Regions from separate parts of the Paenibacillus sp. FSL F4-0097 genome, predicted to be linked through region 4. Evidence: riboswitches for the same ligand, from Rfam matches in the RefSeq annotation. Region 4 holds a riboswitch; each other region holds the start of a gene.
What was found. Region 4 has a riboswitch for cyclic di-AMP ahead of MHH86_RS26035 (TrkH family potassium uptake protein). Riboswitches for the same ligand answer to the same signal wherever they lie in the genome.

Region 1 (7,627 bases), 1.7 Mb from region 4:
ATCAGCGATCAAATCGTTTACTTAGCCCGCCTGCGTGGGATGTCAGCTAGTGATGCAGATAAGAGCTTGCGCTATTGGCTGGATCGATTTGAGGTTCCGGATTATTACAATAAAAAGATAGAAGAGCTTTCCAAAGGAAATCAGCAAAAAATGGGCTTTATCGCCGCTGTCGTTCATAAACCGCAGATTCTGATTCTAGATGAAGCTTTCAGCGGGCTGGACCCAGTAAACGTGGAGCTGCTGAAAGATACGGTCAAAGAATTGCGTGATTCGGGAACAAGTATCCTTTTCTCTACGCACCGGATGGAGCATGTAGAAGAGCTGTGCCGTAACATTACGATTCTCGATCGTTCCAATACGGTCGTTCAAGGGGATATCCGCACGATTAAGAATGGCTACCCGCGGGAAGAAGTATTGCTGCGTACAGCTAATGAGGTGAAAGGTCTGGAGTCCATCGCAGGCGTTACAGCAGTGAAACGGCTGGAGCGTGGGTATCTGTTATCGATCAGTGAGATCGGTGCAGCACAGCGTATTTTACAGCAGGCGATAGCACAGGGTGAAGTGGAGCATTTTGAAATCAAGGAACCTACGTTAAACCAAATCTTTATCAGAGCGGTGGGTGAATCTAATGAATAAGATGGGGACAATTATCGGCTTTACCTTTAAAAATAAAGTTAGAACGAAATCATTTATGATTACTACTTTGATTCTAGTATTATTGCTCAGCATAGGGATGAATCTTCCCTATATCATCGATCAGTTTAAGGGTGATTCGGCCAAAAGTGAAGTTACTCAAATTGCTGTGATTGCTGAAGAGGGAAATCAGGTTGCAGAATTGTTGAAGGCTTATACTGCGCCAGAGGGCATGCCACAGGCTAAGATAGTACAATATGCTTCTGCGGATGATGCCGAGTTAAAGAAAGCATTAGATGAAGAGACAGTAGAAGGTTATGTTACTTTTGCAGAACCTACTGGTGAAGGGCTTCCACCCGTTACTTATCACAGTAATGATGGAGAACTAAACGGAGATGTTCAAGTTTATCTTCAAAATGCACTTCAGCAAGCAAACACACAATTCATCGTTGGCGACAAGCTGACCTCTGAACAGATTGCTGCAATGTCAACACCAGTGCAGATTACTACACAACAGCTTAACGCAGGCGGTGGCAGTGAAAGCTCTCAGGAGGACACTCCGGCCATTAACTACATTATCGTATATGCCATGCTTATGTTGTTCTTTATGTCCATTATGATGACAGGCAACATGATTGCCGCTGAGATAACCTCTGAGAAAAGCTCGCGGATTATGGAGATTCTCATTACAAGTGCCTCACCTTTAGCGCAAATGTTCGGTAAAGTTATCGGTGTTTTCCTAGTAGGAATATTGCAAATTGGGATCTTTGTCGCAGCGATCGTCGTCAATTTGACGCTCCCGCATAACGCAACCGTATTGGCTGATTTTGATCTCGATTTAGGCCAGCTCAATATTAACTTGCTGCTCTATGGATTTGTCTTGTACGTATTAGGTTACTTCCTCTATGCCTTGATGTATGCGGCTGTAGGTTCGATTGTCAGCCGTACGGAGGATCTCGGTCAGGCGGTAATGCCAATCATGATGTTAGGCTTCGTAGCGTTCTATGTTCCACTGTTCAGTATCTCCAATGCCGATACTCTAGTGGTTAAGATAGCGAGTTATGTACCTTTCACTTCACCATTGACGATGCTGCTCCGAATTGGTGTCGGTGAGGTGGCGATCTGGCAAGTCATTGTATCGCTGCTGATCCTGCTTGTGACTACCTTCATCTTCGGATGGCTGGCAGCCAAGATCTATCGTACCGGCGTACTGATGTACGGCAAACGCCCAAGTATTAAAGAAATCAGAAAAGCGATGAAAGCATACAAGATCTAAGAAGGCCTCATATAACTTTTAAGGAGTGCTAATGATGTCTACAAGCGAACAATATACCATTATGCTTTTAATGAGTTCGGTATCACTGGCTTCGGTTAGTAGAATGCTTCCGGATGGCTCCACTTTTATGGATTTCGTTCAAGGCGTATTGACCGGTGTTGCTATAGTGGGGATGTTGGCAGGATTGTGGATGTACAGTAAGGCGCGTAAGAGTAAGGCGCGTAAGAGTAAGGCACAATAGTAGGTACTGAATTTTCGGGGGGGATCCTAACAGCCATTTATGGTTGCTGGGATATCCCCGTTTTTGCGTTGGCAATCTCTTTGTATACGAGCTGATATAGCTAACGGACCCAGCAACACTTAAATGCAACAATCATCGAGATTTGGCAAGATATCGGACACAATAGTCGCTATTGGCATGAAAAACGGTGAATTAGTAGCTCTTTTAACCAAATAGTTGCACTGGAGTCCGATACTATGCTCAAAAGGCGATAAACGTGCAAATAATGTCATCTGGGTCCGTAAGCCTTGCCTTGGTGGAAGATGATTAGGGCCTGCTTGAAGACGATCCGAGACGCTCATCGCTCGGGATTTCTACTGGAGTCCGAACGCCGGCCAAATTTGAGGAAAAGCTTCAATTAAAGGCTCCTGAGTCCGTTAGATGCTTCATGCGCTTAAAGATCGTCTGAATTCTAGTTAGTGACTAAATTATAGAAAGATTTGCGCTCGTTCGTATATCCGCTTGGTCGGTCATCTGCTCCCGTACAGCTCTAAGCTGTGCTTTCAGTGCAGGAACACTTTTTTGCAGAATAATGCTTATTTGAGAAAGAGGCAGCTTTAAGCCGTACCACAATACCTTCACAAGCTGTTCCTCCCAAGGTAATCCCTTAGCCGATAGAAGAGAGCGCCGGGCAAAAGAATCAGCACACTGGCGAATACAAGTGCGGTAAGCGTGGATAGAGAATAACTGAGGGTCGAAGTTATCCTGACGATATATTTTATGAAGCTCTGTGAAGGTGCGGATAGTAACCTTGTCTGCCTCATTAGATTGTTCTAATAACATGGAACTGAGTACGTAGACTTCATTAGTATACTTTTGAACACACTCTGCAAATTTAGCACTGTAGGTGGACACGGGAGGTAAGGGGTCAGGCATGGTGAACACGATCCTTTCAGAATGAGAGATTTGCTTGAATCTATAATATAGAAAAGTAAGAGATGGATTTATTGATAAGATCGGCGGTGTCTGGTTCCGGGCAACTGTGTTTCTGCTGGGAGGCAGTGGAAAAAGCTTTGGAAGGTTTGTAGTAGAGCCGTTCACTTCTGGAATTGCTCCCCCCAGCTGCAACACTGTACAGACGCCCTTGCTGAATATGCCCAGCCAAGGATTTACCCTGGAGCTTGGCCTTTAAATCCTGCAAAGCACCCTGAACTAGCTCAAGCTTAACCTGCTCCCAATCTGAACCTTCGCGGCGGACCTTATCCAGCGCTTCCTCAAGACGGCAATGACAGATAGCCCGTAAAAAAGAACTCCATTTAATGAGATCGAAATTTTTGGTGTTGGCAGAGATTAGACAAGCCCCCCAACTGCAACCTCCCTTACAGGTGAGCTTCAGAATACCATAACGGCAGCCTTCAGCCCCTTCCATTCCATAGTGAATAGGCTCGGGTTCATCCAATACAAATACTTCAATGCGGGATAGTCTGCGCTGGTCCATAGTAGGGTTCCTCCTTAGATTTCCAAAAGCTTTAAGTCTACATGATGAGTGACACTAGCCTTTTCTACACAGGCGAGCATTTCCATTTTATTCTCACAGACTGCGGTATGCTCTAGCCATAGTCGGAACTTCTCTTTCCGTATAACAGATAGATGTAAGGGAAAGGTGCTGCGGGATCTCAAGACATACCAACCGGCGCTTACATCTTTCCAAGGCTCCTTGAAGGCTGTAAACCACGGGAGTTTTTGATGCGATGACCAATCCTGCTGCTGTTGTTGTTCTCGAATTTTTTTATATATTTCATATACAATCTTAGAGTCTAAACAGTCTTTACAAGAAGAAGGTGTACTGAATTGGCGAAGGGCTTGGATCTGGTTCTGGCCAAATGCATAACCTACAATGTACCTGTGATTATTTTCTTCGAACCACAAGGCCCCGAAACAAACGTAATTTAGACTTATCGGCTCAAGCAGCCCTTGATGTATCCCTAAATAATAGTGCTTCAAAACATTCACCCCATCCAGCGTGCTATCACCTAATAGGCTCAGGTAACGCAAAAACCGCAGCAAGAGGAGGACCTCTGCTGCGGTTTTGGATTACAGGCAGATATACCTGGGCCAAAGCGTGGCGGATCAAGGGTCTCTCTCTTTACGCTTACGAGGTTAGCTGTCGGATTCGGACGGTGAGAGTCGCCCTACCTATTGAGACTTACGCAGTCTCCTTTGGATTCACCCCAAGTAGGCCAGGTGGCCTGATGGTTCCCCCGTTCCCTGCGAATGCAGGAACTCAGCGTTGATTGTTTTTCATGAATTAGATTCAACCCGAATCATACTCTTTTCAAGATTTTCTGTAAAAAACGGAAAATGTTCTTTTAGAGCGATTTTAACCATATCCTGCCGACTACGACTGAAAAACGAGGTAAATAGGTATTTATGGCGTGTTATCGAGCTCTTTCTCGCTCAACCTCAGCTTCTTGCGTTTCAACCTATAAAGGAAATTTGCAGTATTTTCACCCTAAAAAGGTGAATAAAATCACATGGGTTATAGATAGCGATTAAACGCTCGAAACTCGAGTAAACAAGAGATATAGAGAGATTAGATATCAAGTAAGCGCTATCTAATGGGAAAATAGTTTTTAATTTGCATTATTTTGGCATCATTCAGGTTTTACAAGTCTTCGTGCATAAGAGTATGATTACTCCTGTTTCAACGACAATCGAATATTTGATCCGCTTAATTTCCGATAAGGAAAGCGGGGGAACCAACAATCGGCAGCCGATGTGAGAGTCGGAAGCTGATTATGGGGTGAATCCTGTAGAGGGTGCGAGTGAGCTCGCATCTATACAGGTAGGGCGACTCTCACCGCCCGAATCCGACAGCTAACCTCGTAAGCGTATGGAGAGAGGATGAGTGCAATGTGACCGCTAGCGAGCCACAGAGGAGATCCTTTGTGGCTTTTTGCTGTGCTCTTAGAAGCAAAGCATTTATGGAGGCCTCCCCCAAGAGGTCGCTAAATTCATCATTAGCGGTATTTGTTAGGCAGCGTCTAATGACGTGACACAACCGAGCTTTAGGTTGTGCCCGAAAATGACGATAGGTCAACATCCTTTCGGAGATTTTCGTTGCCTCCTTGTTGTAAATGAGCAGGAGGAGAAAAAAGAGATGACGGATCAGAATGAATATGTGCTTGTATGTGCGCCTACAAAGGCGGGAGAACATTTCATTAAACTTCTGAAGTTCAGGGGTATTAAGATGGCGGGATTAACCAACAATCTGGCTGAGAAAGCTTTACTAGAGGAGCTCGGAATCGAGCAGGTTATTCTAGTGGATACCCGCCATCAGAGCACTTGGTTTCGCCCATCGTTCCCGGTAGGCAGGGTATATCTGTTTGAGAGCAGCTTTCCGCTTTGCTGCCGCTATATTCAGATGTGCCGTACCTGGACGACACAGCCAATTTTTGTGATTACAAGTTCTATAAATCCTAGATTGGTCTATAAAAGACTTGGTGCGAGCTATGTAATCTATTCCCATAGTGGTGATGCTGATTTTCTAATCGATAGATCACCTCATCAAGGATAATGGAAGGAGTGCGGAAGATATGAGGGATCTGTATATGGTGGCTTCGTTAGCTGTAATTTACGGGTTATTTTATGGCTTTATGCGCTGGTGCGCAGGTGTAGTTGAGGATACGGGGAGGGATAAGCTGTGATTCTAGTAATCGCTGTTACCCTACTGTTGTTTATATATCTGGTTTACGCGTTGATTCATCCTGAGAAATTTTAAGGAGGGGCATTCATGGGCATTTTGCAAATAGTCGTCGTAATTGTAATTCTCATCTTGTTGGTCAAGCCGATGGGGACGTATTTATATCATGTATTTTCTAACGAACCGAATCGTACGGATCGCTGGTTTGCAGGCACAGAGAAAGGTATTTATAAGCTGATCGGCCTGAAAAAACGGGACGGAATGTCCTGGAAGAAGTATGCACTCAGCTTTGTTTTAACTAATATCGTACTGGTTGCTTTCAGTTATATTTTTCTAAGATTACAGCGGGGATTGCCGCTGAACCCGAATGGAATTGCCGATATGGAACAGACGCTTTCATTAAATACGGTGATCAGCTTTATGACCAATACGAACCTGCAGCATTATAGCGGGGAGACGGGACTATCGTATTTTTCACAAATGGCAGTCATCACGATGATGATGTTCACGTCTGCAGCGAGCGGATTTTCTGTTGCGGTTGCTTTTGTCAGAGGGATTACAGGACAGAAATCAGTCGGAAATTTTTTTGAGGACTTCGTAAAAGCACATATTCGTGTATTCATTCCATTAGCTCTGCTAGTTTCATTGGTGCTGGTAGGATTGCATGTGCCACAAACGCTCAAGCCATCGCTTGAGGTCACTACACTCGAAGGGCAGACGCAACAAATCGCTATCGGTCCAGTCGCTTCTTTGGAGTCAATTAAACACTTAGGTACGAATGGTGGCGGCTTCTTCGGAGCCAATTCAGCGCATCCTTTTGAGAACCCTAATCCACTTACGAACGTTCTGGAGATTCTCTCTATGTGGATGTTGCCAGCCTCTTTGCCATATATGTACGGGTTGTTCGCTAAGAACAAACGTCAGGGCTGGGTGATTTTCACAGCAATGATGACCTTGTTCGTTCTGCTGCTGGGGCTGAATTATTATGCGGAAACTAAAGGGAATCCCGCTATTAATGCGCTGGGGATCGAGTCTTCGCAAGGCAGCATGGAAGGTAAAGAGGTACGTTTTGGGATCCCGCAATCTTCTCTGTTCACTTCGGTAACAACGGCAGCTACGACAGGTAGTGTTAACAATATGCATGATACGCTGACACCGCTGGGTGGCATTACCCCTCTGGCCCTAATGATGCTCAATAACGTCTTCGGGGGAAAAGGTGTAGGACTAATCAATATGCTGATGTATGCCATCATGGGCGTCTTCTTATGTGGACTAATGGTTGGCAGAACACCAGAGTTTCTCGGGCGAAAGATAGAAGCCAAGGAGATGAAGCTGATTGCGATTGCTATCCTTGTGCATCCGTTCATTATCCTTGTACCAACAGCAGGTGCGTTCTTAACGGACTTGGGCAACGGTTCCATCACGAATCCCGGATTCCATGGACTTAGCCAAGTGTTATATGAATATGTCTCTTCTGCCGCGAACAATGGTTCAGGATTTGAAGGGCTTGCGGACAATACCACCTTTTGGAATGTTACAACCGGGATCGTAATGCTGCTTGGCCGTTATGTCTCTATAATCGCAATGCTGGCAGTTGCAGGTTCACTGATCCAGAAGAAGCCGGTTCCTGAGACGATTGGCACATTCCGCACAGACAATGGTCTGTTCACCGGAATTCTGATTGGTACGGTAGTGATTATCGGTGCGCTGACGTTTCTGCCGGTCATTGTGCTCGGCCCGATTGCAGAATATTTGACCTTACGGTAGGAAGAGGGAGAACAAGATGAGTACTGTA
Region 2 (7,627 bases), 110 kb from region 4:
CTTTGTCACCGAAAATATCTCTCCAGCCCAACTTCGAGAATATGATGGAGTATTTTGCAGTAATGATATTGTGGCTTATGCTTTATACATTTATGCTGAACAGCAAGGCATTCGAGTGCCCGAGCAACTGAAAATCATCGGTTATGATTACCACAGCTTTACCCGCATGCTTCAGAGTCCTAAATTGACTACCATAATGCAACCTAGTGATCGGATCGGGGTCATGCTGACCAATACTCTCCTGCAAATGATCGAAAGTGCTGACGGAGAGCTAATCAACAACACTACTGTAGACGTAACTCTTATTAAAGGAGAGACTACTTAACGTATCTATTAAAAAGGTAGACTACCGTAATTAGCGGTGGCCTTCCTTTTTTTGTATTGCTTCATTAATAACGACTTTCAGGAATAACGGCTTTCAGGGCAATTATTGTAACAACTTCCGCTTCTCAGAATATGCTGATTGGGCAGGTTCCCATTTTTTAAAGGAATGAACAGGAGAAGTTCAAGGAGGAGATATAGAAATATGCCTGATTACAGACCATTTAAAGGCGATGCTATCCTAAACAAGCATGGAAGGATCAGCAGTCCTATTAGAAAGAGGGAGTGTAACGCACTATTAAAAATAGTCACTGATCTCTCTGCAGTGGTACCCCCCGTACTTACGAATCCCACAACACTTCATATTGTCAATCTCCAAAGAGTGTTAAGAGAGCTATTGGAATTCTTGCATACTTCTAAGTTATGCAGCCCTTTTAGAACTGAGCTACTTTCTGTAGTAGAGATAACCATTGTATCGACCGAAGTCAGTCCCTTCTCAGTCGTAAGCGTTGGCACTAATCTTCAACTGCTATTAGCTGAGTTATTATCTTTTATTCTCGCCACGAAGATTGACCCTAATTGCAAAGATCAGCTGATTATTCAGATCAGACATATTCAGGCTTCTATTACACAAGCAATTGGATTACCTATTAAAGGTGTGACTGGACCTCAAGGGCCACAGGGACCACAGGGACCTCAGGGGCCGCAAGGATCTCAGGGGGTTCCGGGAGCAACGGGAACTACAGGGGCAGGGCTGCAAGGAATTGTTGCTTTTAATCCTGCATTAAGCCCTACTTATCCTGCCGGTCAAGTAGTAACCTTCAATGGTAGTACCTATATAGCTACTGTTGCGGGACCAACGGGAACACCTGGAAGTTCACCAGATTATTTATTAATTGCTGGGGGCTCCACAGGCCCCCAAGGACCTCAAGGCCCTCAAGGAACACCGGGACTTCAAGGACCTCAGGGACCGCAAGGGGTAGGGCTGCAAGGGATTGTAATCTTTAATCCTGCACAAAGTCCTACTTATCCAGCAGGTCAAGTAGTAACCTTCAATGGCAGCACCTATATTGCTACCGTTTCTGGACCTACTGGAATACCCGGGAGTTCACCAGATTACTTGTTAATCGCTGGTGGCGCGATGGGACCTCAAGGACCACAGGGTGTGCAGGGGATTCAAGGGCCAACAGGTGCGCAAGGACCAGCGGGTCCAGGCGTAGGAGCAACTGGAGCGACTGGCTCGACTGGCGCTGCAGGCTTGGCAGGCCCTGCTGGTGCAACGGGCGCGACTGGTGATCCCGGTGCGGTCGGCGTTGCCGGAGCTACGGGTGCAACGGGTGCGACTGGTGATCCCGGTGCGGTCGGCGTTGCCGGAGCTACGGGTGCAACGGGTGCGACTGGTGATCCCGGTGCGGTCGGCGTTGCCGGAGCTACGGGTGCAACGGGTGATCCCGGCGCGGTTGGAGCTACTGGCATTACCGGAGTCACTGGTGCAACCGGTAACGGTGCAATTATTCCGCTGGCATCCGGAGGACCTATTATTATGACCACGGTTTTAGGTGGTTTGGTGGGAACAACAAGCCTTGTAGGCTTCGGAAGTTCAGCCACAGGCATTTCTCTTGTTGGCGGTAATATTGATTTAACAGGTACTCTCCTTGGACCGCTTATCAACTTTGCATTCTCGACTCCTCGTGCAGGAGTGATAACATCCCTTGCTGCTTATTTCAGTAATACCATAGCTTTATCGCTGCTTGGTACTACAATAAATGTAACAGCACAGTTGTACCAATCGGCCACACCAAATAACACATTTACTGCTATTCCAGGGGCATTAGTAGCGCTCCCACCTATCACAGGTACTATTAATCTAGGAACTTTTGTCAATGGAATTACAAATGATATCAATTTTGCTGTAACACCACAGACACGTCTGCTTATGGTATTCTCAGCCACTGCTACAGGCCTCACCCTTGTAAATACAGTCACTGGTTATGCAAGTGCTGGCTTTACGATTGTATAATCATTAAAACAAATTCAAAAAAAGGCATCTGCCATTCCTTCTAAGGAGTGATAGATGCTTTTTTGGTAATATACGGTACACTTACTTGATCTTTCGGACTCAACTGCCGCTATTCGTTAATTTATCCCTGTTTAGAGAGATCATCGGACCTGAGAGGCGCTATTGGGCAGAAATGGTGCTCAATAGCGTCTATTTTGTACAAATAACGCCTATGGGGTCCAATATCAACTCAAAAATAGGAAAATGTTGCAAATAAGAGCGCTTGAGTCCGATAGTCTGTCAATGTCACTCCCCGCTCTTCTTCTCTCCTACTCATGTCCGGAGGCTGAATCCCTATTACCGAAACCTTCCTTTCCTTTGGTCTCGATCAGGAGCTGCAGATACGCTGCTTATTACACCTCCTTCTATACACTTACAATCACTACTTAGAGTCTACTGTTTCTTTCCCACGTCGGATGAGCTGCTTACTATGCCTCCCTCTATACACTTACCTTAACTACTTAGGTCTACCGTACTCTCCCACGTCGGATGAGCTGCTTACTACGCCTCCTTCTATACACTTACCTTCACTACTTAGGGTCTACCGTTCTTTCCCACGTCGGGTGAGCCGCTTACTATGCCTTCCTCTATACAATTACCTTAACTACTTAGGTCTACCGTACTCTCCCACGTCGGGTGAGCTGCTTACTACGCCCCTTCCATACACTTACCTTCACTACTTAGGGTCTACTGTTCTTTCCCACGTCGGGTGAACCGCTTACTACGCCCCTTCTATACTCTTACCTTCACTACTTAGAGTCTACTGTTCTTTCCCACGTCGGGTGAGCTATATTTGATGCTGTGGTAGGGTAGGGACATTAAGTGGCGTTCTAGGTACAATATGCTTGTAAATGTTCAACATCCACCGGTTAGTAAAATACCAAAGGCTGGCTCATTCGTAGATTTCACTACTGATGAGCCAGCCTTTAGTTAGATATCCATTATATTAGGGAAATCCTCCCTAATATTCATCGATAATCGTTTTAAAATAAGGTTTTTAGGGAAATCCTCCCTAAAAATTCATGCAAATACCCATTTATGGCTAAAAACACCCTATTATTAGGGAGGATTTCCCTAATCCACGTTCTAGGAGCCATAATTCCCTTCACTTTAGGGAGAATTTCCCTAATCCACGTTCTAGGAGCCATGCTTTCTATCACTTTAGGGAGAATTTCCCTAATTCACGTGCTAGAAGCCATAATCACCTTCACTTTAGGGAGAATTTCCCTAAAGTTCTACCCAGAAAGACGTCCCATAGCCAGCTCATTCCCCCTGGCTATGGGACGCCCTTTTCCACTTAAACGCTTCGCTTGTAAAGGTCTCCCTATAGATCAGCTAATCTGCTGACTGCCCTGCTGCTTCTCTAAGAAACGTTGAAGAATCGCATTGAATTGCTCCGGCTGGCACAGATTACTTGGATCTAATGCGTTCGGAATAATCGCCAACTGCGCATGTGGCAGTTGGGACACCATTTCCTTCATACAATTCACTCCAAATTCATTAAAGTCCCCTACAATACATAAAGCAGGACGTTTAAAAGCCTTTAAGCATCTGGTGTAATCAACATGGCTCGTAGCCAGCCTTTGCCGATAAAGCTCCCGGGGACGTTTGTCCAGCAGCCCTCTTCTAATCTCATTGTAGGCCAGACTCCAGCGCTCTCGGTACATCATCCGAATCGAAGGCAACACCAGCTCGCTTGGGAGATAATACATTAGCAAACTACAATATGCTGCCATAGTTTGTATTTTCCCTACAATTGTTGATCCATGAGTCCTACAGAAGCTGTCTGCGACCACAATGGCTTTTACACGCTCAGGATATTGTTTGGCAATATGCTGAACGACTAAGCCACCATAGGCGATTCCTACAAAAACTGCTTCACGAATACCTAGGTCATTCAACAGCATAATCAGATCCAGACATTGCGTCTCAATAATCTCATGTGGGGCCTCCAGCAGTTTACCAGACTTACCATTCCCCCGTAAATCGCACAAAATCACTTTATATTTATCGGAAAAATACTCCAGCTGTGGTTTGAACATACTGTGTGTTAATCCATGTCCATGGATAAACACAACCGGAGTGCCAGTTCCATTGATTTCATAATAGAGCGAAGTTCCGTTCAGTTTAGCGATAGGCAAAGGTAACACCTCTTTCATAATAAATTCTACGACTATATCTGCTTAAAAACGCAGCAAAAAACCACAGAGGGATTCTCTGTGGCTATTCATCACTAAACACGCCATTCATCCTCTCTCCATACGCTTACGAGGTTAGCTGTCGGATTCGGGCAGTGAGAGTTGCCCTACCTGCAGGGATGCATGTTATGCACCCGGAACAGGATTCACCCCATAACCAGTGCCGACTCTCACATCGGCTGCCAGTTGTTGGTTCCCCCGCTTTCCAGAAACGGAAATTAAGCGGATTGCTTATGTAATTGTAAATTTAAGATAATTGTCAGTTCTGAGATGAATCATACTCTTGTAAGGTTTGCTTGTAAAGGAGGGCTCTGGTCAAAATAATGTTGAAAGCAATGCTTTTCATTTCATATTGAGCATACTCTTCATTTTCTCTTTCTTTTGCTCTTGTTTACTCGTTTTATTTAAGAAAATGGCTCTGAACCAAGCCAAACGGAGGTTAAAACACCAGTACTTTCTATATAAAGGCCATCCTTTTCACTGGAGATATGAAAAAAGCTAAGCAGAATCAGAGATATTCCCTGTCCACTTAGCTCCCTTTTACAATACTATGGCTACAAAAGATCGGCGTTTTTCAATGCATGCTCCCAGCTTGGAAAAAAGAACAGCGCACTTCTCATAAGCTCTGGGTCGCTTTGCTTTACTTGTTTTTTACTGATCGAGCTTCCGTCGCTTTGCAGCTTTTTGATCCGACTTAATACTTCATCAGCCTCCAAAGGAATTTCCATTGAAACACTCCTTTCTCAGTGACCTGTTTCCCTTCATTTTCTCCATAATATGTTTATTTATTCCGTACTCTTAATTTCCCCAGATTAAACCATCTGATAGATGGGTTGTTCAGCAATGAACCGGGTAGGAAGCATGGGATATTTGTCTGCTAAGATTTCAGCTAAATATTTCATTCCCGGCGCTTCACTCTCCGCATGACCTAACATGATGAGCGCTTTAGATCTGCCTTGGTGCCCTGCATCCCGCACATATTCCGGAGTCTCCCACTCTGGTCCCTCACCAGCAATAATTAAATCAAGATTGTGATCATTAAAAAGCGGAATAGCCATCGTCCCGCCTCCTCTGTAACCTACTAATATCCCTACGCGTTTGCAGGAAAGAGACAGGTCACCGGCAGCGCGTACATAAGAGATCCCTAGCTTACTTTTAATATATTGAGCAGCTTCCAGTACAGTCATAGCAGGAATAGTGAGAATCGTAGCAGCTGCTTGCTGCTCTTCCACGTATGCGGACCAATCTAGTTCTCGCAGTAAACCCACCATAATTCCATCCGGCTTTTGCCGATGCCAATAATCATGATAACGAAAAATAGCAATTTGGGAATGTTCGATCAGACTTTTTTTCGCATGATAAACCGGATCACCTTCTAACCACTCGCTCGCCGCATGATGGCTATAAAATACACCTTCATGCGTGATCAGCAAATTGGCTCCTAACGCTATTGCTTGCTCCACAACATTTTGTGTGGCAGAGAAGGCCGTAATAATCCCTGTGACTTCAGTTTCCGGTTCCCCTGGGTTCAGAATATCCACAGTCCCTTCTACCTGTTCCACAGTTCCCATTAAATCTTCCAAAATCGCTCTAATCGTGAGGCTCACTATCATCATCCCTCGATTCGAAATCTAATAAATCTTTCTGCCTTTAAGATCCTCAATTCCGCTCTTGCGGTAAAAATACGTATTGATCCGATCTCTCCATTCCTGCGCATGCTCTGCTTGCTCTTCAAGACGTTGCTTCACTTGCATATACAATCCACTATCCACGCTGCCTTCAAGTGATTCCCATGTCGCTAGAAGCTGTGCAGCCTGCTCAGCCCCCTCAAAATGAGTATCGTAGATATGCTGAATAATAGTTTGCCCCGATTGCAGAACATACGTGTATGGAACATGATGAAAGAACAGCAACAGCTCTTCCGGACAAGACGCTAGATTCTCATAATTTGATGCATTAAGCCCCATATACTGTCCGCTATAACCCGTTCCCGATTTGACTGAACGATCCACACCAATGCCCTTATGATCCGCATAATGGTACGTTCCCCACTTGGCGTATTCATACCCATCCACATTCGGCCCATAATGATGATCCGGATTAACCATCCAACCCACACCTAATGGAGCTGTGTAAGATTCGTAAATCCTCCATGAGTCCATCAACATCCCGCGAATAGCAGCCACTAGACCTTCATCAGTGCCAAAGGTAAGCCGAATCCATTCCTCAGCTATTTCTTTTGCCGTCAGCTCCGGATTCCAAATTAATCTTCCATATCCATACAGATTAGCTTGAGCTAACCCATGCCCCGTCCAGTTCATGTCATCTCCAACATTAGTTACAGCAGCCACACCATTATACTTATTTCCCCACACCGATCCGTCCACAATATGTTTCACAAGCGTAGTTTTCCCTTTGGCATAAGTATTGAAATCAAGGACTTCTTTCCACTGTGGAACAAGATAACAGAGATGCCGCTGCTGCCCCGTATATTCTTGAGCAATCTGAAACTCCATCAGATGATTGGTATGTTCCAGTGCGCCAAACAGCGGAGATACCGGTTCTCTGACTTGAAAATCCATCGGTCCATTCTTGATTTGCAGCACTACATTATCATTAAACCGGCCATCCAATGGTTTGAAATGATCATATGCCGCTCTGGCCCGATCTGTCTTACGGTCACGCCAATCCTGCTTGCAGTTATATACGAAACAACGCCAAATCACGATTCCGCCAAACGGCTCCAGTGCTTCTCCCAGCATGTTGGCGCCATCTGCATGGTCACGTCCGTAAGTGAATGGTCCTGGTCGATTTTCTGAATCCGCTTTGACCACAAACCCGCCAAAATCAGGTATCGCCCGATAAACCTCACTAGCCTTATCTTTCCACCATTTCCGCACCGCTGGGTCCAGAGGATCAGCTGTGTCCAATGCTCCGATCTGTATCGGGCTGGCGAAGTTAGCACTGAGGAATAGCTTAATCGCGTATACGCGGAATATTCCTGCAATCAACGCGATATCAGGCAAATATTGCTCCGTTATAAATAGAG
Region 3 (7,627 bases), 1.3 Mb from region 4:
GTGTTAGGAATACAGCAAGCTTCTGATTGATGGCAATAGTAGATACACCGGACTGTATGGACAAAAGACCTTCGACCATCATCATTCGAACTTCGATTTCTTGTTTGGAGAGACGTTTCAGCTTATTAGCAATAGGATGCCATAATACGTAACCTGTAAAGATACCAAGCAATGTGGCGATGAAGGCAGCCCCGATTGCCGCAGCCAGTTTGTTCATATCACTCATATCAGCCAGAGCGGCGATGAGACCGATAACCGCCCCGAGCACCCCGAGGGTAGGAGCATACATACCTGCCTGTGAGAAAATGAGGGCTCCTGCTTTATGTCTATCCTCTGTGGCGTGGATATCCTCCATGAGGACATCGCGGACAAAATCCTGATCATTTCCATCAATAATCATCCGCATGCCGTTTCTGAGGAAGTTATCTTCTATTTCATCGACCTTTGATTCTAGAGCCAACAGACCTTCACGCCGTGTGATAGAAGCCCATTCCATGAACATAGTGATTAATTCGGGTTTACTGATTAATTTCTTTTTGATAAAAATCATTTTGAACAGACTTGGAATCTTTTTGACCTCGTTGAAAGGAAAGGCCATGAAAATAGAAGCTGCCGTACCCACCAAGATAATAACGTAAGCAGCGGGTGTGGCCAAAGCATGAAGTGGAGCGTGCTTGAGGATCATGCCCCAGATTACAGCAACCAAACCAAAAATTAAACCAATTATTGTTGAAATTTCCATTTTGCACCTCGTCCGTGAGATTTAAGATGTGTTCCGACAATGCCGCGTATATCATCCTTGAAACAGCGGCAGGGCACTCTGTGCGAAACCGAATTAACGTATATTCTTATTTATCGACATCATTCGGTTTTTTGTGAAGTCATTTTTTCGGCTATAATGGATAAGGTAAGTAATTATTCATCTGTGAAGAAAACGGAGTGATATACGTGGGTGTAAAGCATGGTAGAGATTACGGTGAAATTCTAACCGATTTGACCGAAGCCGTCGGACGAATTTCCGATGGATATTTATTTTTTGAGATGGATCCGGACGAGTGGCAGGAACTACCCCAAGAATCAAAGCTGGAGGTATGGGAAGCATTGGCTGAGGATCTTTTCTTCGCGCTGGGTAATGAACCTATGATTGAAGTGGGGAGCGGCGTAATTATTTACGATAAGGACACGCACCGCATTAATATTCTAGTTGGCGAAGAGGATTTGGCTTCAGTAGTTTTGATTTAGGCAGAGGAGACGTCTGGACGTAATTTGCCCGTAGTTAGTAGCCCGTGTTAAAATTGATAAAGCCGAGTTATAATCGCTGGGATTTGTGAATACATTTAATCGAAAATATCGCCTTTATCCTGGCACATCCCTTGGACCTCAGAAGCTAAGGGATGTTTTGTTTAACGCCTAAGACAAGTAAAGGGAACTACGCACTTTACTGCAATTTTTTGTAAGGGAGGAAACGAATTGTTATTTACGGAAGAGGAACTGCGTGAGGAGATCACCAAGCTGGAGGGCTGGAAACTGGAAGATAATGTTATGGTGCGAAAATATATGTTCAGCCAATATATGAAGGGCATTGCGTTCGTTGATGAAGTAGCCACGATTTCAGAAGCCTTCGATCACCATCCACATATTACGATTGATTATAAAACAGTTACCCTGCGCCTGAAATCTAATGAAGAAGATGGGATTACAGCTCTAGATCTTCGAGAGGCGCATGAATTTAATGAAGCCTTTGAAAAAAATCATTAGTTTAGCCAAAATCATAAAATAAACGCCCGTGCACAGATAGTCACCTATCTCATACACGGGCGTTTTTGGTTGCTTGGCTGGTTACTTTTTCTCTGAGAGCCAGAGTGCGACGTTGGCGATCTCTTCAGGAGCTAGCTTCTCCTTAAAGGAAGGCATTTGGCCACGTCCTTTGGTGACGATGCTGTAGATTTCCTCAGCGTCATGCTGACCGCCTTCATTCTGAAGACTTGGTCCAACTCCACCTTGAAGCTGATCGCCGTGACAGGTGATACAGCTGGCTTTCACGGTTGCTTCTGCCTTTGCGGCGTCCAGTTGAACTACCGGCATCGTGGGCTTATTTTCTTCTGCTACCTCTTCTTTACCCGGAAGTGTAAACATGAGTACTACCGCAAAGGCACAGGCGGCAAAAAACAAACCGCTCATGATCCATTTCTGCATCCCAATTCGTCCCTTCTATGTAAGCTGCTCCCTACATTATAGCTTATGGTGAAGCGTTATCATAGGGTTTGTGACAAAAAAATGAACGAGAATACAATCATTCTTATGAAATATCTGGTATTTAATATCATTTGTCATAGACCATGCAATAAAAAGGTTTGTCTCCTGTAGGTGTGCGGCGTTCATACGTATCTGTAATCGTAAATCCACATTTTTGATAAGTTCGAATGGCGCGTTGGTTCCAGGTCAGGACTTCCAGATCTATCTCACGATCAGGATAACGACTCAAGGCTGTCTGGACGATGGCATCTACGAATAGTTTGCCTAAACCATGGCCGCATAGATCGGGGCGCATCCCAACTCCTAAACGGACGACTCCTTCCATCGGGAACAACTGTGCGAATCCGCACAAAACCTTATTTTCATTTAATATGGAGATATATTGTTCCTCCCGGAGCTGCGGATCACCAAACTCGATGCCAAGAGCCTGCATCTGCTCCCACGGCATCCAGCCATAAATATTATATGGGGGCGTATAGCTCCACTTACAAATAGCTTCTCCGTGAATTGCCTCCATAGGAACAACATGAAAAGTTACCGAGGGGTTTATCATAAGGTCAACGATCTCCTTTCACGAGGACATTGCTATATTACTAATTATATACAAAATGGGGGAGGTTCGACTCAGAAACTTTATATGAGGGGAATGTTTTACAAATTATGAGAGGGGTAAATAAGTAATAAGACAAAAAAACAAGCTCTCCTCCAAGAGTACCTTGGAAAAGAGCCTATGTACGTTATTTATTGCACATCATCATTGTCTTCCGATTCAGCAGCAACCGATTGGTAAGCGTCTGTGCTCATAATGCGCTTGGCACCAACGTAGCGTTTCACGTAGTAGCTATCACTCAGAGAGCTAATCGTAACACCGCGTGAGGTAGAAGCGTGTGCGAACTTACCTTCACCGACATAAATGCCGACATGGGAGACACCTTTGCCACTTGTATTGAAGAATACAAGGTCTCCGGCTCTTATATCATCACGGGAGATTGCTGTGCCCATTTGATATTGGGAACCTGATTGGTGTGGAAGGTTAATGCCAATCTTATCAAACACATACATTGTAAATCCGGAGCAATCAAATCCGTTAGTGGATATACCGCCGGATACGTATTTAGTACCGATGGCCTTGTCAATCACTTTATCCATTTTGGAATCTGCGAAAGCGCTTCCTGCTCCGATGGTGAGGATGATGGAAAAGCTTAGTACTGCTGCTGCTAACTTCTTCTTCAAAAGTGTATACCCCTTCCAAATGCCTACGAGGTTAGCTTAAGGGTTCGGTTGAAGGTCCCCTATGACCCCTCTATATAATGGAGGTCAATTCACCCAAAGTTGGTTCCCCCGTTTTCCTAATAGTTAGGAAACTCGGCTCATACTGTTGATTAGGATTAGCTTGTAATCAATACATGACAAAACCTTTGTAAATAACAACTTAATGATTACAAAAATGTTACTAAAATCTCACTGCGCTAATTGTAACAAACAGAAAGCCGCTTGGCAATCGTTTTTAACATATTAATGCAGAAAAATTGGCATTTTTACGGTAGAAAGGCATATGTAAGCGTTAATAATGACCTAATTTTTAATATAATTGCAATTTTTATCAAATAAACGTGTTTCAATTGGGCTCTAATAGTGTAAAAATATATTATGGAATAAAGAAAAACCCGAATTTGATTACGGGCATAATCAGATTCAGGTTCATATAGTTGTAATTGTGAGGTTATAGTTGTGAGGAAGGTTTCAATCGAAGGCTACAGCTTGATAAGCTGAAGTACTCATTACTCTTTTAGCGCCAACATAACGATTGGCCCAGTAGGCCTGACTGAGTGAAGTGATGGTCACTCCACGCGAAGAGGACGATTGTGCGAATTTTCCGTTTCCAACATAAATGCCGACATGGGATACTCCATTGCCAAGTGTGTTAAAGAACACTAGATCACCAGAACGCAGATTGCTTTTGGATACAGCAGTTCCAACGCTATATTGAGCTTTTGATGTACGAGGTAAAGTAAGACCCACATTCTTGAATACATACTTTGTAAATCCAGAGCAATCAAATCCGGCAGTGCTTGTACCTCCGGTTTTATAGGCAACTCCAATAGTCTTTGAGATTACAGAGTCCATTTTAGAGTCGGCAAAGGCGCTTCCTCCACCAATAGATAATGCCATTACAAGTCCTAGCGCCGCAGCGACGCATTTTTTTCTTAAATTATGTCTTTTCAAAAGATGTACTCCTTCCAAGGCCTGCGAGGTTAGCTTAAGGGTTCGGTAGAAGATTCCCTATGATCCCTGTAAAGCGAGATCAATTCACCCAAAATATGGTTCCCCCACTTCCCGGTGCAAAGGAATTAGGCGTGTTAAGCACCAGAGAATGACGTTTCGACAGTTACACTTACGATAAATACATTTAGTTATGTAGGAATCGTTTCAATTGATTACAAAATTGTTACTAATAGCACAGGACTTATTGTAACAGAGCTTTTACGATTTTGCAAATACTCTTAAGTTATCCGTAATGAGAAAAAGTCCCAGCTCCTGAATACAGGAATTGGGACCTTTTTATTATGTCAAATAAGGTTGATTTATTGTGGAAATGCTTTGCTACGCCATAGATGATATTGTGCAGAGATTCCCCACATTTTTAAGAGCGTAGAAGGTAGTGGTGAGATTTGCCGTATTATAAGTGCCGGTAGGCCGGGACAGAACAGACCCGTCAGTCCGCACACTAGCAGTAAGAGCAGGCCTCCCGCCCCAAGTACAATGGAAACACCTATAGCAGGAATCAGTGACCGCAAGCAGATGATCAGTGAGGAGAACATTCCTGTACCGCCGGTGTAACCAAACTGCATATATAGAAGAAACAGGCGCACGATAAAAATATATATAAGCCATGCCAATACGTATGGTACTAAATGAAGTAACAAAGCGTAGTTAAACAAAGAGGATAAGAACAGCCCGTACATTTTTGGAGCAAGCCAGTAAAGCGGCAGCAGGGTCAGCACCCATTCGATTAGGCTAAAGACTAAGACAGGTAGTCCATAGATCTTCATGCCAGGGAAAAAGAACAGTCCACGCTCGCCCTTTCGCTCCTGGTGGAGCTCATGCAGCAATCCTGCCCTTATGAAAGGGGAAAGCAGAAGTCGCAAGACAACAAGCGCCAGAAGCATCCATAACCAAGTGCGTATCGCAGGGTCCGTATTCAAGCTGAACTGTCCCTCGATATAATACAACAGTCTGCCCATACCGCTGCCTCCGGCGTCTTTATCCGGATAGCGCAGTAGAATTGGAATAATAGCAGATCGGATGAAACCATACATAAAGTAGCCCCAGATCAGTCGGTAGATGAAGAGCAGAATTAAAATATAAAATTGCTCCTTCATGCTTTGCCAGCCGCGGGTTATCGATGTTCTCACAATCATTCACCTCACCAGACAAGAGTTCCGAGCACGGTTTCAAGTAGTTTAGTTACACTTAATGTCCAGCGAGAGAGCGTCTTGGGCTCTATTTCCGCCAGCCTAAAGTTGTTTAGATGTTTGCTCTCCAATAAGATGGAATGTTCAGGGTCAATCTCAGCAGAGAGAAGAGGCTTATCGCTTAACAATTGAAACGTAGTCTCTGCTCCTTCACCGTTCCAGACCCGCTGCACCGAAGAGCTGTCGGCGAATGTGAATTTCACGGGAACATCAACGTAATGGCTCCCTTTGTTTGAAATCTTCACTAATGATTCGTAGCTTGGAGCATCGCCGCTGTTATTTTTTTTAAAAGTAATCGTATCTACTGAGAAGTCAGGCGCTCCATCACCATAAATGTAATCATCGAAATAGGCCTGCCATGATTTTTTGGTTACCTTCTCAACGACTTTCTGAAAATCTGACGTAGCAGGATGCTGGAAACGGAACTTACGAGCGTAGGAGGACATGATGTTGTTCATTGCTTTGGTACCTACCTGGCGTTCGATATCTTTAAGTACAAGCTTGCCGCGGATATAAACATTTCGGCTATAGGAATCCGCCCCTGCATATTTCCACGTTTCCAGATTTAACGGCTCAGGTATAGTCACCAGGCTGGCCTGTAAAGGCAAATTAGACTTGATACCGTATTCTTGCTCCATAAGTCTGTCTTCGGCATAGGAAGTGAAGCTTTCATCCAGCCAGGCCTCCTCGAATTCATTACTGGCTACCATACCGTAGAAGTATTGATGGCCGATTTCATGAATGACGGTTCTTTCAAGTGAGGTATCTGGAGAAGAATCCGCGGCCCCAAAGGCTGTAATAAGGGTAGGGTATTCCATTCCTCCAGCACCGTTGCCCTCCTTAGGTGGGACGACAATAGACAGCGTAGAGTAGGGATAAGGACCATACCATTTGCTGAAGTAGGTCAGGGCAGCCTTGGCAGCCTGAAGGTAACGCTCTTTTAAATCTTTGTGTAGTGGGTCGAGATACACCTTAATTCGTACTCCAGGCACCTCCGGCGTAGAGAAGGCTTCCTCAGCTACTGTAAAATCAGGGGAAGCGGCCCAAGCGAAATCGTGGACATCATCGGCGTAGAACTGATATATTTTCTGATCTTGTTTGAGCTTGGCATTTTTTACAGGAAATCCGGTCGCTGCCACCGTATAGTTGGAAGGGACGGCAATCGTTACATTAAAGATGCCAAAATCACTGTAAAACTCAGAAGTCCCGTGATACTGATGCAGGTCCCAGCCTTCTTCTTTAACTCCGCGTGTGCCCTTAGGCTCGTATACACTAAGCTTAGGAAACCATTGCCCAGCCATAACGAAGTTACCTGAAGCACCCATGCGAGCAAAGATTTTGGGCAGCTGGACTTCATACTGAAGCTTAAGTGTTACACTTTCCCCACCATTAACAGGCTGAGGAAGATGTACCTTTAGGAGCGTCTTATCGTTGATATTGCCGTCATCAGGTTGGACATATTGCACTCTTTGCATTAGCGAAGTTCCTTCTGTCGTGCGCAGATCGGTCAGCGTCATATTTCCGAAGCCGTTCTCAGGCATGCTGTCGCCTCTGAGCGTCCCCCCGGATTCCTTCATAAAGGTGGTATCTGATGAGGCAAATGCATTTGGATACATGTGAAAATATAAATCACTTACTGGCTTTACTCCGGGGTGTGTCCAGGTTACTGTCTCAGAAGCTTTTAAGGTTTCTGTGTCAGGAACAAGCTGGACATCAATGTGATACTCGACTACCCGCTGGCTTAAAGCCTCCTCTGCCGGGACGGGCGCGCTCTCAGGCAATACCTGCTGTGGTACGGCTGCAGGCGCTGTGCCGCTGGAGGACTTGGCCTCTTTTGAAGCAAAGCTAGTAACAGAAGCTGTAGAGCTATCCCCTGAAAAGGCCCATATTCCTCC
Region 4 (7,627 bases):
TGAACGCTTGAGCCGCATTGAGGCGTTCGATAACTCGAACATTCAGGGGACTAACCCGGTCTCAGCGATGGTTGTCTTCATTGATGGCAAGCCTGCACGAAAAGAGTATCGTAAATATAAGGTTCGTACGGTAGTGGGTGCGGATGATTATGGAACGATGCGCGAGGTCATTCGGCGGCGATATGAACGGGTATTGAAGGAGAATCTTCCGATACCGGATCTTATCGTGGTCGATGGCGGGAAAGGGCAAATCTCCTCTGCTATTGATATTCTGGAGAATGAGCTGGGATTATTCATTCCGGTCTGCGGCCTTGTTAAGGATGATAAGCATAAGACGGCTCAGCTTTTGGTTGGAGATCCGCCAGAACCTGTCGCGCTAGCCCGGGACAGTCAGGAATTTTACCTTTTGCAACGGATTCAGGATGAGGTCCATAGGTTCGCGATCACCTTCCACCGTGAACAGCGCGGGAAGTCCATGGTTACCTCCAAGCTGGACTCTATACCTGGTATAGGTGAGAAGCGCCGTAAAGCGTTGCTTAAGCATTTCGGATCGCTTAAGAAAATTAAAGAAGCCTCCGTGGATGATTTCCGTACACTTTCTATTGGAGAAAAGCTGGCAAGACAAATTCTTGATGCGCTCAAGGACGAAGAGCCAACCTCATAGCAATGATGACAAAAGAAAAAGGGTATCACAGCAGCGACTAAAGCTGCTATGATGCCCTTTTTTTAATTTGGTTATAGGATGTACACTATTTTATTTTCTTAAATCAAAGAAGAAGGCTCCACCGGCTTAGGTTTCTGTGGTGGATTAAATCGATAGACGATGTAAGCGACTATGAACGGCATAATAATCGCGAAGATACCCGCGCCTACATTTACGCTCTCCTTCATAAAGATCAGCGTAGCGCCCATCAGGATGCTGTCAAACACGACGTGGCTGAACATGACAGCAATAAATCCGTAACGAAGGAAAATATAACTGAACAGCAGCCCGATTACGGTCAGCTCAATGGGACGGGAGCTGATGGGATAGATCGGATATAACGTATGGCCAAACGCCCAAACCAGCGTGGTGATCAAGCAAGCGACAAAAGTGTTCCGGAACACCTTTTTCAGCATAGGAATTCCGAAAAAGCGATAAATGGCTTCCTCAGATAAACCAGCGAGCCATGCGACGATAGGCAGAAGCCAAGCATATCTCATGTTATAAGGAGATTGGGTGGCGTCTGTAGTAGACCAATTGTGCAAGGTAAACGATAATATGATGAACATAACCGTCTGCACCCCTAGCAGAACGAAAGCCCAGATGTAACCAGCCCGGATACTGTCCAACACATATTGTCCATAGCCGGGCTCTTTGGCGCGGGGCCAAGGGTTCATGCCTTCCTCTTTTCGCCATAAGCCATTGCCGCCCACTAAAGAGAAGTAGAGCAAGGAGGACATCAGCAGGCTGTACAAAGCATAAATGATAAACATAATGACAGAGGTAATCTGTGCTTCTAGCCCTTCGCCCGTAGATTCAGGCAGCATATTATAGGTGCTGATCATCATGATTACAAAATAGGCTGAGCTTAGGAATACTCCACGTTTAAAGGAAGTATGCTCTCTTCTAAGAATACTGTAGACGAGTGCCAGAATTCCTAAAATCAGTGTGGGTATACCGTAACCGAATAATGTTAGCTTTTCCGCTAAAGAGGTCTGTCCTTGTACGTAGGAGGTATGCCAAGCTGGTGCAGTGAATCCGGCATTAAAGCTGGAGACCTGCTCTCCACTGAAATCAAAATAATAGTGCAATAAGGATTCGCCGACCTGAACAGTACTATCCGTATACACTAGCCCATGGCTTCCTGTATTCGATTCAATTTGTAGCTTGGCAGGATTTACTTCCCATTCCTGAAGCCAAGGACGAGCAAGATTCTCCTTCTGCGCTAGAGTGAGGTCAGCTCCCTTGTCCTCTTTTGCACCAACGGAAGCAATGCCAGCCCCCTCTTCGGAGGCAACTTTTGCAGCCTTTGAGAAAGCGACAATCTCGCCGGTATACATATTGAGGTCAACAATGATTTGCGGCTCTTGATCCGCTGACGGAGTAAGCGTTGCACGAAAGACATCAAAAGGATATTTTTGATCCAATTTTTTCTTGGTATAGTCCTCCACAAGCTTCTCGCGAGACATATAACCATAAAAGGAAGAGTCCGTCTCGTAAAGTACATTCCATTGATCGTTTGGTGCTTCGGTGTAATTGAGCTTTTGTTCTGCGAATAATACGGCTTGGTCACGGGCTTCTGCCTTGCTAATGACGGTGGTATCTTCCCCTGTAGAGCTGCTTAGCAGCGAAGGGGAAATCTGAAACATAATAAATAGAATAAGACCGATAATGCCCGAGATGATGAGCCTCTTGGAGAGGGCACGTTGCTGTAGGGGCTGGCCGACGGGATTCATGTAACGCCTCCTTGTTATGTACTGACAATATTATGTTCCATTATAGTATTAGTGCCTGGCTGGTTACAAAAAACATTATATGTTCTTTTTATGGGTAATAGAGATAGTATAGAATAGTCATGTGAATTTATACCATGAATTTTATCGTGTTCATTTGTGTACGAATGGTGAGAATCGGTGTAATTGCAGGGAAAACACGGAAAAGTGATGAGAAAAGGTACTCCATTTGATGCAGTCTCTTTAAACCGCATTTTTTCATGTGAATGAGCATTAATTGTGTCTTTGTGAATTCACTAAATAACGTATATAATTTGTATGCAATTGTATAGTAGCCGAATTTCTGGTGAAAACGGGGGAACCATAAGAAGTGATGAAAAGTGGAGTGTACAAGATAAATGGCACTTTCATCAGGGGTGAATTTCGTTCTAGGAACGAATAGGGCAGCCTGCACAGTCCGAATCCGACAGCTAACCTCGTAGGCTAATTTACTGCAGGAACCAAGTCAGCATTGGTTTTCCAGTGCTTTTTTTGTTGGAATTTTTGATAAGAAGGTGAGCAAAGTGGCTTCACAGTTTCGCAGGATTTCTGAATTTAAGTTTCTGAAGCTCTCGCCGCCGCAGATACTGGTGCTTGGTTTTGCATCGATTATTCTGATAGGGGCCTTGCTGCTTATGCTGCCCATCTCAAGCACAAGCGGGAATTCCGTAGAATTTATTGATGCATTATTTACTTCAACTTCGGCAACCTGTGTAACAGGGCTTGTTGTGCTGGATACCGGAACTTCGTTCACGATTTTTGGGAAAACCGTAATTATGATCCTGATCCAGATCGGCGGCTTAGGTTTTATGACCATGGCCACTCTATTTTCACTGGTGTTAAAGCGTAAAATATCTTTGCGGGACAGGCTAATCCTACAGGAAGCCATGAATCAAGGCTCTATGGAAGGAATTGTGCGGCTGATCCGAAGAGTCCTTATATATTCTCTTGTCATAGAAGGCTGTGCCGCTTTGCTGCTGTCTATTCGCTGGGCTTTTGATATGCCACTTGGAAAAGCGATTTATTTTGGCGTATTTCATGCGGTGTCTATGTTTAATAATGCGGGGTTCGATATTTTTGGGGATTTTCGCAGTTTAACTGATTATGTATATGATCCGCTTGTGAATATTATTGTGATGTTTCTGATTGTCTCCGGCGGGATTGGTTTTATTGTAATGTCAGATCTGGTGGAGTTTCGGGTAACCCGCAGGCTGTCTCTACATAGTAAAGTTGTCCTGTCCACCAGCACAGGGCTGATTCTGATCGGAGCTTTGGTTATTTTTATATTCGAGTTTACTAACACTCGTACCCTGGGTTCACTGAATTTTGGCGGTAAAATATTATCAGCCTTCTTTCAATCCGTGTCTCCCCGTACGGCTGGCGCGAACACAGTTGATATTGCTGGACTTCGGCAGGCTACACAATTTTTTATAGTGATTCTTATGTTTATTGGTGCTTCTCCAGGCTCAACGGGCGGCGGGATCAAGACAACAACCTTTACGATGATGATTGGTGCTGTTATTGCTATGCTGCGTGGACGGGAAGATGTTGTGTTGTTCCGTTATCGGCTGGCTCAAGAGCGCATCTACAAGGCATTAACGATCACACTGCTGGCTTTGTTGTTAATCGCCTCTGTGTCGATGATACTCTCCACAACTGAAGACAGTAATTTCTTGGCAATCTTGTTTGAGACGACCTCCGCCTTTGCTACGGTAGGACTGACTATGGGGCTAACTCCGGAACTGTCAGCGATCGGTAAGATTCTACTCTGTCTGACGATGTTTGCAGGTCGGCTAGGTCCACTAACCTTAGCGTATGCACTCGGTCCCAAACAGGGTAAACCATTGTATAAGTATCCGGAAGGTAAAATAATTATTGGATAGGAGTTAATTAGAAATGAAAGCACAGCAATTTGTAGTAATCGGCTTAGGTCGCTTCGGTTCAAGCCTGGCGCTTGAGCTGATGGAAATGGGCTACGAGGTGCTCGGCATTGACCACCATGAAGAACGCGTGGAGGAAATGAGCGATCAGCTGACGCATACGGTAGTAGCAGATGCTACAGATGAGGGAATTATGCGCTCGCTTGGTGTACGGAACTTTGATTGTGGGATTGTTGCGATTGGTGACAATATGGAGAGAAGCATTCTGGCGGCCATTTTGTTAAAGGAGATTGGAGTCAAGCAAGTGGTGGCTAAGGCAATCTCCATCCTTCATGGCCGCGCATTGTCGCGGCTGGGGGTTGATCGGGTTATTTTTCCGGAGCGGGATATGGGGATTCGTGTGGCACACCAGCTGGTGACGCCCAATTTGCTGGATTATATTGAACTGTCCAAGGATTATAAAATTGTCGAGCTGACCGTGCCATCCTGCATGAACGGCAGAAGCTTGTCCGATTTAAATACAAGAGCTAAATATGGCTGCAGCATTGTTGCCCTAAATAGGGAAAGCGGAATAATCGTCGCTCCAACTGCCCATGATTATTTAAGTGAAGGCGATGTTATGGTACTCATTGGTCCTAATGAAAGTATTGACCGTTTTGAGAGTGAAGTTGTGAACCAAGAATCATAGTAAAAGAAGCTGACTCAAAAGTAGTGAATTCTACTTGGGGGCAGCTTCTTTTTTATGGAGTAAAGAGTAGGAAAAGTAATGGATTTTACTATGCCATATGACTATAGATCACGCGTAGTGATCTGTGCTATTGGGGTGTGTGGTGGGCGAGTTACTAGGTGTGATATTCGTACGGCTGTAGTAGATGATTTGTGGTATCTGTGACGGTGGACTATGGGCGATATGCGTTCTTTGTTTGTACGATGTACAGATTGGGTGTGAACTAATTAGGGAAAACTTCCCCGAAAATAGCCGCTATTCGCTCTAAATGAACGAAATTAGGAAATTCCTCCCTAATAATTAGAAGGATTCCTTTATTAGTTACTGAATCGGCCAAAAATTAGGGAAGTTTTCCCTAATTATAAGTCTTATGAACAAAAATCTCTGAATTTTAGGGAGAAATCCCCTAATTTTTCGATAAGTGCTTCACTTATTGCCTCATTTGGAGATCAATAGGTGCGCCCCTTGATTCATTTGGTCCGGCTTTACTGCTCACGTTCTGTCAGAAACATCTCTTCGGTTACTTGCACCAGACTGCGAGCAGCCGTGCTCATGCTTCCATCGTCACGGTAAATCAGGCAGGTGGTCCGTTGAGTCTGCTCCAGCTCCTTGATATGTAGGGACACCAGTCCGCCGCCGTTCAGCAGCTCTGGACGCAGATAAGACTTTGGCAGCAACGCAGCCGCTTTGACAGTCGGAAGCAGCCGCACGATGGCTTCGAAGGAGTCAATCTCCATACGCACATCGGGATCAATCCCGCAGCGCTGGAATAGATCGTCCGTCAGGCGCCGGTACCAGGTACCCTTTGAGAAGAGAATCATAGGCAGCCGGGATAGATTATCCATGGTTAGCTTGGAGGATAAATTTAAAGGATGCTGCTCTGAGACGACCAGTCGCAATTGATCCTCAAACAGAGAAATGCAGCGTAACCCGGGTTCTTGAATAGAGGAAGCGATCAGACCTACATCTGATTTCCCCTCACTAACTGAGGATACGATCTCATGCGTTCGGCCTGTAATCAGCTTCAGCTCTGCGGCCGGATATTTGTCCATATAAGCGTTTACCAGCGGCGGAAGCGTGGTCTGCAGTGAGGTAAGACTAGCCCCCAAGGTGACAAGCCTTGGCTCCCCCTCTTTGAATTTAGAAAGGGCTTCCAGAAACTTGGAACGCTGCTGCCGTTGTTCAAGCGCATAGGAATAAGTGAGACGCCCAACCTCGGTTAACTCCAGTCGTTTGCCATAACGATTAAACAGTGCGACCCCCAGACGTTCCTCGAGTTTAGAAATTTTGCGAGACAAGGCGGGCTGGGATAGATTGAGCTGGCGTGAGGCCCGGTTTAAGCTGGAATGTTCCACAACTGCTGCAAAAACATCTAAATCGTCAAACATAATTGAGTTCCTCTCCTAATGCGATGTACGATCAGTAGTGATGAAATTCATAGCCGTAAGAGTAACTGTTCTTATTACATAAGGAAAATCAGGTTATGTCGGAAAATGTTGTTTCGCTAAATGAGAATTATTATCATATAAAATCTATTCTTATGCGTTTATTGTATAACGTTTAATAATTAGATTGCAATTCCCTTATAAGCGAAAAAAGAGTAACATGAAAAGTGACACAAGATATTCACATTTTGTGAAAAATAAAACTTAGTCCGGTAAACTCTAGGATAACGGTAAATTAAGGAATTATGTCATTGGATTGTCAACGTTATCCTGTGTCAAATGTAGTTCCGGCGGTGAATACCCATTAATGAAAACGCTGTTTTAATCGGAAAGGGGTTACTTTGTATGAAAGGATTTTATTCCAGAAAGATTCATTCCTTGCTAGGCGTTATCCCACTTGGAGCCTTCTTCATTGAGCACATGATGACGAATTTTGCGGCTGTAGAGGGTGGCGCTTCCGGTTTCACTGACAGCGTGTTATGGCTGAACAGCTTACCGCTCGTCTTCTTCCTGGAATTGTTCGGTATATGGCTTCCTCTGCTGTACCATGGGGTATACGGACTTTATATTGCGTATCAATCCAAGCCGAACTTGAACCGTTTCAACATTGAAAGAAACTGGCGTTATACCCTGCAACGGATTACAGGTATTGTTACCTTTATCTTTATCGTCTGGCACTTGTTCCAAACACGGGTTCAGGTGGCAGTGGGTAATGTGGAGCACGAAGAATTAGGCGGTCTCATGCACGATATCGTGACTCAGCCACTTCTGCTGACACTGTATATTATCGGTATCGTTGCTGCATGCTTCCACTTCTCGAACGGTCTCTGGTCTTTCTTAATCAGCTGGGGAATTACCGTCGGTCCTCGTGCACAGCGGGTATCTTCTTACCTCTGTCTTGGCATATTTGTCTTAGTAACGTTCATGTTTCTGATTTCGCTGGTTACTTTCCGTGACAGTGAATTTCAAACTGCAGCAACTATTGCCCAGTCCATAAAGACCTTCATTTAATTTAAGAATCCTTTCTGATATTTTCGATAAAAGGAGTGAACTATCATGGCAACATCCGATATCATTATCGTGGGCGGCGGTCTGGCCGG

Region 1: another riboswitch for cyclic di-AMP. It lies ahead of MHH86_RS02610 (hypothetical protein); the one in region 4 lies ahead of MHH86_RS26035 (TrkH family potassium uptake protein).
Region 2: another riboswitch for cyclic di-AMP. It lies ahead of MHH86_RS26490 (alpha/beta hydrolase); the one in region 4 lies ahead of MHH86_RS26035 (TrkH family potassium uptake protein).
Region 3: another riboswitch for cyclic di-AMP. It lies ahead of MHH86_RS00545 (C40 family peptidase); the one in region 4 lies ahead of MHH86_RS26035 (TrkH family potassium uptake protein).

What each region holds. Positions count from the first base shown of each region.
Region 1 is NZ_CP151965.1:580,140-587,766, forward strand. Features, by position in the region: gene MHH86_RS02580 (ATP-binding cassette domain-containing protein) at 1-636, shown strand, start outside; gene MHH86_RS02585 (ABC transporter permease) at 629-1,909, shown strand; gene MHH86_RS02590 (hypothetical protein) at 1,944-2,150, shown strand; gene MHH86_RS02595 (hypothetical protein) at 2,613-2,972, opposite strand; gene MHH86_RS02600 (hypothetical protein) at 3,106-3,627, opposite strand; gene MHH86_RS02605 (hypothetical protein) at 3,642-4,196, opposite strand; cyclic di-AMP (ydaO/yuaA leader) riboswitch at 4,265-4,429, opposite strand; cyclic di-AMP (ydaO/yuaA leader) riboswitch at 4,848-5,037, shown strand; gene MHH86_RS02610 (hypothetical protein) at 5,215-5,706, shown strand; gene kdpA (potassium-transporting ATPase subunit KdpA) at 5,923-7,599, shown strand; gene kdpB (potassium-transporting ATPase subunit KdpB) at 7,616-7,627, shown strand, end outside.
Region 2 is NZ_CP151965.1:5,897,705-5,905,331, forward strand. Features, by position in the region: gene MHH86_RS26480 (LacI family DNA-binding transcriptional regulator) at 1-325, shown strand, start outside; gene MHH86_RS26485 (exosporium glycoprotein BclB-related protein) at 527-2,341, shown strand; gene MHH86_RS26490 (alpha/beta hydrolase) at 3,712-4,539, opposite strand; cyclic di-AMP (ydaO/yuaA leader) riboswitch at 4,627-4,813, opposite strand; gene MHH86_RS26495 (hypothetical protein) at 5,133-5,306, opposite strand; gene MHH86_RS26500 (Nif3-like dinuclear metal center hexameric protein) at 5,391-6,149, opposite strand; gene MHH86_RS26505 (alpha-glucuronidase family glycosyl hydrolase) at 6,210-7,627, opposite strand, start outside.
Region 3 is NZ_CP151965.1:110,227-117,853, forward strand. Features, by position in the region: gene motA (flagellar motor stator protein MotA) at 1-742, opposite strand, end outside; gene MHH86_RS00520 (hypothetical protein) at 949-1,242, shown strand; gene MHH86_RS00525 (4a-hydroxytetrahydrobiopterin dehydratase) at 1,471-1,758, shown strand; gene MHH86_RS00530 (cytochrome c) at 1,840-2,196, opposite strand; gene MHH86_RS00535 (GNAT family N-acetyltransferase) at 2,324-2,809, opposite strand; gene MHH86_RS00540 (C40 family peptidase) at 2,998-3,450, opposite strand; cyclic di-AMP (ydaO/yuaA leader) riboswitch at 3,495-3,637, opposite strand; gene MHH86_RS00545 (C40 family peptidase) at 4,000-4,428, opposite strand; cyclic di-AMP (ydaO/yuaA leader) riboswitch at 4,486-4,624, opposite strand; gene MHH86_RS00550 (hypothetical protein) at 4,842-5,672, opposite strand; gene MHH86_RS00555 (M1 family metallopeptidase) at 5,684-7,627, opposite strand, start outside.
Region 4 is NZ_CP151965.1:5,788,954-5,796,580, reverse strand. Features, by position in the region: gene uvrC (excinuclease ABC subunit UvrC) at 1-664, shown strand, start outside; gene MHH86_RS26040 (CPBP family intramembrane glutamic endopeptidase) at 763-2,439, opposite strand; cyclic di-AMP (ydaO/yuaA leader) riboswitch at 2,760-2,935, shown strand; gene MHH86_RS26035 (TrkH family potassium uptake protein) at 3,000-4,358, shown strand; gene MHH86_RS26030 (TrkA family potassium uptake protein) at 4,372-5,043, shown strand; gene MHH86_RS26025 (LysR family transcriptional regulator) at 5,568-6,470, opposite strand; gene MHH86_RS26020 (succinate dehydrogenase cytochrome b558 subunit) at 6,873-7,538, shown strand; gene sdhA (succinate dehydrogenase flavoprotein subunit) at 7,584-7,627, shown strand, end outside.